Regions from separate parts of the Acinetobacter nosocomialis genome, predicted to be linked through region 2. Evidence: riboswitches for the same ligand, from Rfam matches in the RefSeq annotation. Region 2 holds a riboswitch; the other holds the start of a gene.
What was found. A riboswitch is a leader RNA that binds a small molecule or an ion and turns the genes downstream of it on or off. The one in region 2 is predicted to bind manganese.
Positions count from the first base shown of each region.

Region 1 (4,290 bases), 1.5 Mb from region 2:
AAACGATCTTGGCCTGTCATGATGTTGCTAACAGGTTGTTCCAAGTTAGTTTCAAAACGTGTATCACGGCCTGTCACAATACCAACAACCTTGCCGTCTTTAACAACAGGTACACCGCTAATGTTATTAGCGCTGGTAATTGCAATCAGTTCACGTACTGTGGTTTCTGGGGTTACAGTGATTGGATCTTTCACCATACCCGCTTCGAATTTTTTCACACGGCGTACTTCTGCAGCTTGAGCAGCAATATCCATGTTTTTGTGCAAAATCCCGATACCACCATTTTGCGCCATTGCAATCGCCATACGTGACTCAGTCACTGTATCCATTGCAGCTGAAACTAATGGGATATTTAAATGAATGCCGCGAGTTAAACGTGTCTTTAAAGAGACATCTTTTGGGAGAACAGTAGAGTAGGCAGGAAGTAATAAGACATCATCGAAGGTTAGCGCTTCTTGAACGATGGTCAGCATAACAATCTCACTGGTAAATTCCGTGAGCTATTATAAACAAATTTCAATGCAATTTTCATATTATCTTTGCCTTTTTCAGCAATAGATATTTACCTACTCTAAATATTTCTCACTTATTATCGTGTTAGCTCATATTTAACTCACCTGATCATAATCATGATCATTTTCTGAATCTGCTGGGCTTACCTCAATCAAAGGAATCAATTGGTGCGCCAAGCGTGCTTTATTACACTGTTCATCTGCAATCTGTACTTCTTTACAGGTAGAACTACGCACAGCATAAATAGAACAACCTACCTCTTTACCAATTTCACCTGTTAAAGCCTGACATCGTGGCTGAGCTTGATTGGTTCCACGCATACACGAATAAACGGGTGTTAAAGGTTCAACGAGATGTTCATCCATTAACTCGGCCTCAGCCCAATAAAATGAAACCCGAAAATGTGCACAACACGCCCCACAGCGTAGGCACTCATCTGGAGTCGCAACTTGAGATAACATTTTTATTCAAATTCTCGTCATCAAAAATTTTTTCTATGGCGCAAAATCCTAAAAAAATTTCAAATTGGACTCAAGATATTGAAGATAACTTTTTATGTCGGACAGCTAAAAATTTGCTCAGTCATTAAATCTACGCCGCATGGTAAGGTCTCAATCCAGTCTAAAAACTGATTAATTATTTCTTTACCAATAAATGGAGTACCATGCTGAGGTACAATCATCTCAATATCCATTTGACGGACCATGTTGACCCATAAACGAATAACTTTATTGGAGCACATATAGCGCTGATGAAAAGCCTTCATTTTTATCACATGGGCATCAAAATCTTTCAGAGGCTGACTTGCATCCTCCACAATAGAAGCCCCCATATCACCAGAAAATAAAATCTTGGCAACTGGATCATAAAACTGAAAATTACCTACCGAATGTAGGAAATGGGCCGGAACCATGACAAGCTTTGATTCGCCTAGTTGAATCACTTGACCACGATCTGGTAGCTCAATCAGACGATCTTCCCAATTTCCTTTCATACGCTCACTCATAAATGATGAATTTAAGTGAGGTAAAAATCGTGCCCACAATTTAGAGGCCACTACTTTAGCATTGGTATAAACTAACCAACGAGGCATTGAAGTAATAATATCTGGGTCCTGATGTGAAGCGATTACATAGTCCAAATTTTTAAGACGAGTATATTTATTAAGTTCCATCGTCAATGGAACGTAGGTCAAGTCGCCACCTGGGTCAATAACGGCTGCTCGTTCATGATCAATAATTAAAAATTGATTGGCTTGTATGCCTTCCCCTTTGACCAAACTGGTAAAACTAATACATTTATGTACGCCATTATCAAATAATATCTGTGATGTTGTTTTTTCAAACCCCATACAATTCCCCAAAAAAATTTTAAATATTAGATATTTTTATATCCCTACTAAAATAAAGGGATTCTAAAATGCTTGCAATGAATTAATTGATATTTCTCATAATATTTTAAAATAGATTTTACTTTTCTTATTCTAGAAATGAATCATCAAGAAATTGAGTAATCCTCTAACATTTTCTTAAATAAGCTATATCGTAAAGTTTAACTTCTTCAAAGCTCAAAAAAACGCACTCTTCATGAATGCGTTTTTATACAAATTGAAAATAACTTAGAAGAAATAATGTTGTACTAGCGTAGAAACACCTACAATGAAGAAAATAGCTGCACCAATTTTATGAATCAGTGAGATAGAGAGACGTTCAGCTAATTTATTACCAATAAATACAGCTGGTGCATTGGCAATCATCATACCTAATGTTGTACCTAGCATCACCCAGAAAATACTGTCATAGCGTGCAGCTAAAGCGACTGTCGCAATTTGGGTTTTATCACCAATTTCTGCTAAGAAAAATAAAATAAAGGTTGCCCCAAAAACACCAAATTTTTGCCATTTATTAATGCTATCGGTTTCATCATCGAGCTTATCCGGAATAAGCATCCAGAATGCCATACCAATGAAACCAACAGCGAGTACCCAGACTAAAATTTCAGGGCTTAGAACTGTGGTAATCCATTGCCCAAGCACAGCAGAAATACCATGATTAATAAGTGTTGCTAAAAGAATCGCAATTAAAATAGGAATTGGCTTACGGAAACGCGCAGATAGCAAAAGTGCCAACAATTGAGTTTTATCGCCCATTTCAGCAAGGGCAACAATCGAAGTAGAAATCAGAAATTCTTGCATGTCGGTTCTCTGGCTAGCATAAATGCCTATGACCTACCCCTCCTGCTAGCCAAATATCATAAAATGATTGCAGAGTGGTAAATCAAAGGTCTTGCCAACTCAGAAACGATGAGACGTTTAAGCTATGATGACCATGTTCTGTTGAACAATTATGTTGACCATCACCTATTCACCTTTGCTGTGAATAGCGGCTACTCCCCAATGAAGTATGCGTTTATTATATTCAAGTCACTCGATTTTTCAAACTTTCAAGTAACAAATTTTACCCACGCCCACACGACTAATCGTGCAATACCTAATATCACTGCAAAATAAGCACTTATATGAATAAAACCAATAGGGCTACTGCTCGTTCCAGCCTGATATTCAAAGGGCAAAATCAAAGTAGCAACAAACACCTCAAAACCCATCACCACATAAGTCATCCATTCCCATGGAAAGTGTAAAATACTGACCCATATTCCCATCAATAAAAACACAATCAATAGTAAGGGCAACATAATTTTCAGAAAACCTAACATTTACTACTTCTCCTTTATGTAATAACGAGAAATTTCTCCTCACTCTCGATAAATCCTGCTTAATCTGTAGATTAACCTAAAAATTAAGTCAAACAGACATTAAAACAAAACCCCGCCGAAGCGAGGTTTTAGTATGTTCTTTCAAAGCATTAGATTAATAAAGTACGAATATCTTTAAGAAGTTTCGTAAGTTTATTTGTAAAGCGAGCTGCATCCGCACCATTAATTACACGGTGGTCATAAGACAATGACAACGGCAACATTAAGCGTGGATCAAAGTCTTTACCATTCCATACAGGCTGCATCGTTGCAGGTGAAATACCCAAAATTGCAACTTGTGGCCAGTTAACTAATGGCGTAAATGCTGTACCGCCAATTGAGCCCAAGCTTGTAATCGTGAAGTTAGCACCTTGTAAATCTTTCGGTGTTAATTTCTTATCACGCGCTTTTTTGCTGAGCTCACCCAATTCAACAGCAATTTGCTTAATTGATTTTTGGTCAGGATTACGTAGTACAGGCACTGTCAAACCATCTGGAGTCGCAACCGCAATACCCATATGGATTTCATTACGGAGCAATACAGATTTCTGATCATCTGCTAAGTGACCCGCGAAATAAGGCTCTTCTTTCAACAAATGTGCTACAGCTTTTGCAATAAATGCCAAAATTGTTAGGCTCACACCTTGTTTCTTAAAGCCGTCTTTCAACTCACCACGCCAAGCTTCTAACTCAGTAATATCCGCAAGGTCAAACTGAGTTACTTGTGGAATGTAGTTGTTTAAAGACAACTGCGGAATTGATACTTGCTGCAAACGCGTCAGTACTTTTTCTTCCACGCCACCAAATGCAGTAAAGTCAGGAAGCTTTGGTAAACCCGAAACTGCTGGTGCAGCCGCAGCAACTGGTGCCGCTTGTGGTGCAGTTAAACGACTCTTCACATAAGCAAAGATATCTTCTTTAACTACACGGCCATGCTCACCAGAAGTTTTAACTTGTGACAAAATCACGCCAAGTTCACGAGCAAGCTTACGAACAGCAGGACCTGCATATACTTTAGCGTTT
Region 1 covers NZ_CP157432.1:3,777,049-3,781,338, forward strand. Annotated here, with positions in the region: gene guaB (IMP dehydrogenase) at 1-473, opposite strand, end outside; gene ABLC00_RS17690 (YkgJ family cysteine cluster protein) at 609-974, opposite strand; gene ABLC00_RS17695 (MBL fold metallo-hydrolase) at 1,067-1,864, opposite strand; gene ABLC00_RS17700 (TMEM165/GDT1 family protein) at 2,132-2,707, opposite strand; yybP-ykoY riboswitch at 2,723-2,919, opposite strand; gene ABLC00_RS17705 (hypothetical protein) at 2,956-3,228, opposite strand; gene ABLC00_RS17710 (2-oxo acid dehydrogenase subunit E2) at 3,378-4,290, opposite strand, start outside.
Region 1: another riboswitch for manganese. It lies ahead of ABLC00_RS17700 (TMEM165/GDT1 family protein); the one in region 2 lies ahead of ABLC00_RS06335 (sodium:calcium antiporter).

Region 2 (4,290 bases):
ACCATAAGCGTAATGAAGTTATGATTTTTAATAACTTTGGTATAACAGTATTAGATAAACAAACTCAAAGCCATATAGTGAAATATATTGGTTTGGACTTGTTTGTGGAAAGCCCAAGTTTATAAAGAAATATGACTCAATTTTTGATGTATGAAGTCAATGAGCGCTCTTGTTTTAGCGGGTAAGTAACGACGATTTGAATACAGTGCGAATAACTGCAAAGGGGCTGCCTTTTGTTCAAACTCAATCTCGACTAGCCGTCCGTCGCTAATGTAGGGTTGGCAAGTTTGTTTCGATAGAATTGCAAAACCGATACCTGCTACAGCAGCTTGTCCTGCCATCTCTCCGCTGTTTACTCGATAATGTCCTTTAACCTTAATGGCCTCGAATTCCCCCTTTTTATTGACAAATTGCCAAGGAGCACCTTTGAGTGCACTAACTGTTGTAATACAGGGTAACTCTTCAAATTGCTCGATACGAGTAGGGGTGCCATAACGCTGAATGAGAGAAGGGGCTGCAACAATCGTGCAAGGGATAGTCACTAGATGACGAGCGATGTAGTCACTGTTATCCATCTGACCGCGGCTAATGATAATCGCTAAATCCAAATCATCTCGCAGAGATTCAAAACCCGACAAATTTGTGACACAGCTGATTTCTAAGTCTGGATACTGACAGGCGAATTCTGCAATCACAGAACCTAGCAATGCAGGACCTATTTCATTTGGAATACAAATTCGTAAAGGACCTTTAAGCTGCATTTGCCGCAACGTTAACTCTGTCTCAGTTTGCTCAAGCGCTTCGAGTAATGGCTTTGCTCTGGTATAGAGTAGCTGCCCTGCCTGAGTGAGTTTCATATGTCGGGTGCTGCGCTCAATGAGCTGAAGATCGAGTTTTTCTTCTAACTGAGAAATGCAGCGACTCACGTTTGATGTTGGCATTTCAAGCAGTTTCGATGCCCCCACAAAACTTTCTTTTTCAACCACAGCAATGAATACTTTCAGGGTATTAAAATCTAGAGCCGGACGCATCAATTGTCCCATATTTGATAATAATAAAAGCCATTTCTACCATATAATCAATACTATTGATAGCAGTTAAACTCGGACATCTTTTATCTATAGGTTACTGTGATGTCCCTAGCCACACAGACGTTTAATTATAAAGTCCTCATGCGGATAGCCACTGTAATTGCTTTCGTCCAGTTCACGAATGCGCTGGAATATATGGTGTTCAATCCTATTTTTGTTTTTATGGCGACAGATTTCGCAGTGCCAGTATCATTCTCAGGTTATGTTTCAGGGATGTATACGCTTGGCGCCGTTCTTTCGGGAATTATTGCTTTTTACTGGATTGATCATTTCAATAAAAAGCGGTTTTTAATTATTAATATGGCGTTACTAGGTCTACTCACATTTTTGACTACCTGCACATCCAGTTTTAGTCTGCTACTTGCACTTCGATTTTGTGCAGGGTTGGTCGGCGGTACCACAATGGGAGTGGGTATAAGTATATTAATAAACAACGCTCCGCCTAATTTACGGGGGAAAATGTTAGCGACGGTGATTGCATCATTTTCAATAGTAAGTATTGTCGGAATGCCTACCATATTATTTCTATGCACTCACTATGGTTGGCATGTGGGTTTGTGGCTCATAAGCGCATTCTGTGTGTTGGCATTGCCATTAATTGTATCCATTATACCCAAAGACCAAGTCTATTTAGATACGCCTCGTGCGCTGCCTCTGGATATGAACACATTATTGTTCGCCTCTGCTAATGCACTCGTACAGTTTAGTCCTATGCTCGTCATTCCTGTTTTGGCACCCTTAATGATTCAGCAGTTGGGTGCTTCACAAAATCTATTGCCTTGGCTCTTCTTCAGTGGAGGTGTTATAGGTTACCTATCTACAAAAATTACAGGAGTATTAACCTCTCGTTTTTCTGCTTTAGTGCTGGGTACAGGTTCAACCATTGTTTTTATACTGAGTTTGCTAATACCAATGCTAGGCTATCAGCATGCAGCGTTATTTATTGGTTTATTTCTCGGCGCATCTTACAGCCGTTTGGTGTCATCTTCAGTGCTTACGATTCAGTTTCCTAACGACCAACAACGAGCTGGATTTTCTTCATTACAGACATCCATCATGTATTTAATGACAACCGTTGCATTTTTCTTATCTGCTTTTTTATTGCCTGAACAGGGTATGGCGCCACAAAGTGTAAATAAGTTACTAGCGATATGTGCAATTTCAGCAGCAGGGTTCCCAGTTCTTGTGATTGTTCTGCAAAAGAAACTGGCTAAACGTTTTCATGTCTTTTTATAAGCTCTTGTGGTTTTGTCTGACTATCTCTGTAGAGTTACGTTTAAATCACTGGTAAACTTCACCCATTGTCATTGGGGAGTAGCCATTCCTAGTACCCAGCTAGGAAGACCACGTCAACAAACTTGAGATGAGTATCTCATGGCGTGTTCAGCCACTGTATATACAGTATGAGCTAGGCGAGACCTTTGGCCGCAACGTGCTTTGCTAGTCGGGCGAGGCGTGTTGACGCGCCAATGGTTTCTTATTCGCCCGGCTGGAACTATTCCTATGCTCCTCACTTTTATCTTATTCTTTGTGTCCGCCGCAGCGATTTATCTCGCCTGTGAATATTTCGTCAATGGTATCGAATGGTTCGGTAAGCGCCTTAATCTAGGTGCAACTGCAGTAGGTTCCGTACTCGCAGCTTTCGGTACAGCCTTACCTGAAAGTGCAGTCACTTTCATGGCGGTCGTATTTGGCAATACCCCAGAGCAAAAAGATCTTGGTGTTGGAGCTGCAATGGGTGGTCCATTGGTTTTAGCGACTTTAGGTTATGCCGTAGTCGGTCTGGTATTAATTCTTCATCGTAAAAAGTTAGCTCGAACTTCACATAAAGTACAAGTTGATTACGCCCGTTTAAGCCGAGACCAAGTTTCTTTTCTTGCTATCTTTGTTTTAAAAGTAGCACTTGGTTTAGTCGCATTTGCCATTAAGCCGTGGTTAGGCGTGCTATTTTTAGCAGCTTATGCAGCTTATGTTTGGCGTGAGATTAAGGAAGCTGACACATCTGCCGATGAAGAAGAACTTGAACCTCTCAAGTTTCGTCCAAATACAGCCGAACCATCCCTAGGGTGGGCTGGTCTGCAAGTACTGCTGGCTTTAGTAGTGATTAGTATCGCTTCACATACTTTTGTTGCTCAGCTTGAAGCGATTGGTACAGCATTAAGTTGGCCACCGCATCTGGTTGCTTTGTTGCTTAGTCCGGTTGCGACTGAATTACCCGAAATTATGAATGCGTTGATTTGGGTGCGCCAAGGTAAAGAGCGTTTGGCTTTAGCAAATATTTCTGGTGCCATGATGATTCAGGCCACCATACCAAGTGCATTAGGTATTTTCTTTACGCCATGGCGCTTTGATACATTGCTATTAGCATCTGGCATTATTACTGCACTAGCCATTGTGTTCCTGTGGAATTTATTCCGCCGTGGTGCAGTCGATGATCGATCATTGGTTGCAGTCAGTGCACTGTACGGTGTTTTTGCAATTCTTGTTGTGATTTATCTCTAATACACATTTATGAGCTGGACGGTTTTGCCGCCGATCCAGCTATTTTTATGCCTATATGGCAGGTCGGCTTATGCTCTCACGGTGGGTGATAAAGATGACAATACAGAAAATTCTTTAGAATTCGCCTAATTTTTCACGAGTTTGGGACTGTACCTAAGTCGCAGAGGCATGTATCGTTAGATCATGATACTTTAAAATTATAAGGTGTTTAAAAAGCAGTATCGTTCAAGTGACCTAATAGGCTTTACTACTACGATAGAATAATACCTAATATCAAAATAATGATTACAAATAATAAAGGACGAAAATATTACGCTTTATTGGTAAACATTGAAATGGAGTATCAATGACCAAGTTGGGGGTCTTTGAAGAAATATTTTACGGTTGATTTATTTATGATAGCTTCGTCTTACTTTAAAAAACGCAAAAAAAATTACCGTACTGTAAAGGACCAACAGCTTACAATTGCAGCCAAAGCCAATATCTTCATTTGTATTATTTTTTGTTTGTTTTGGACCATTTATTTTGCATTTGCAAACCTATGGCTCATTGTTTACATAGATATTACTTTCACATTAATTTCCATATTTAGTCTTTTTCTCATTTATATAAACCGGATTTCAGCGGGCATACTTTTATCGCAAATGGTTTTACTGGTTTTTCCGGTCATCTTTTGCTTATTTTTTGATATTGCTAC
Region 2 covers NZ_CP157432.1:1,342,200-1,346,489, forward strand. Annotated here, with positions in the region: gene ABLC00_RS06325 (LysR family transcriptional regulator) at 120-1,031, opposite strand; gene ABLC00_RS06330 (MFS transporter) at 1,134-2,327, shown strand; yybP-ykoY riboswitch at 2,389-2,584, shown strand; gene ABLC00_RS06335 (sodium:calcium antiporter) at 2,547-3,593, shown strand; gene ABLC00_RS06340 (bifunctional diguanylate cyclase/phosphodiesterase) at 3,959-4,290, shown strand, end outside.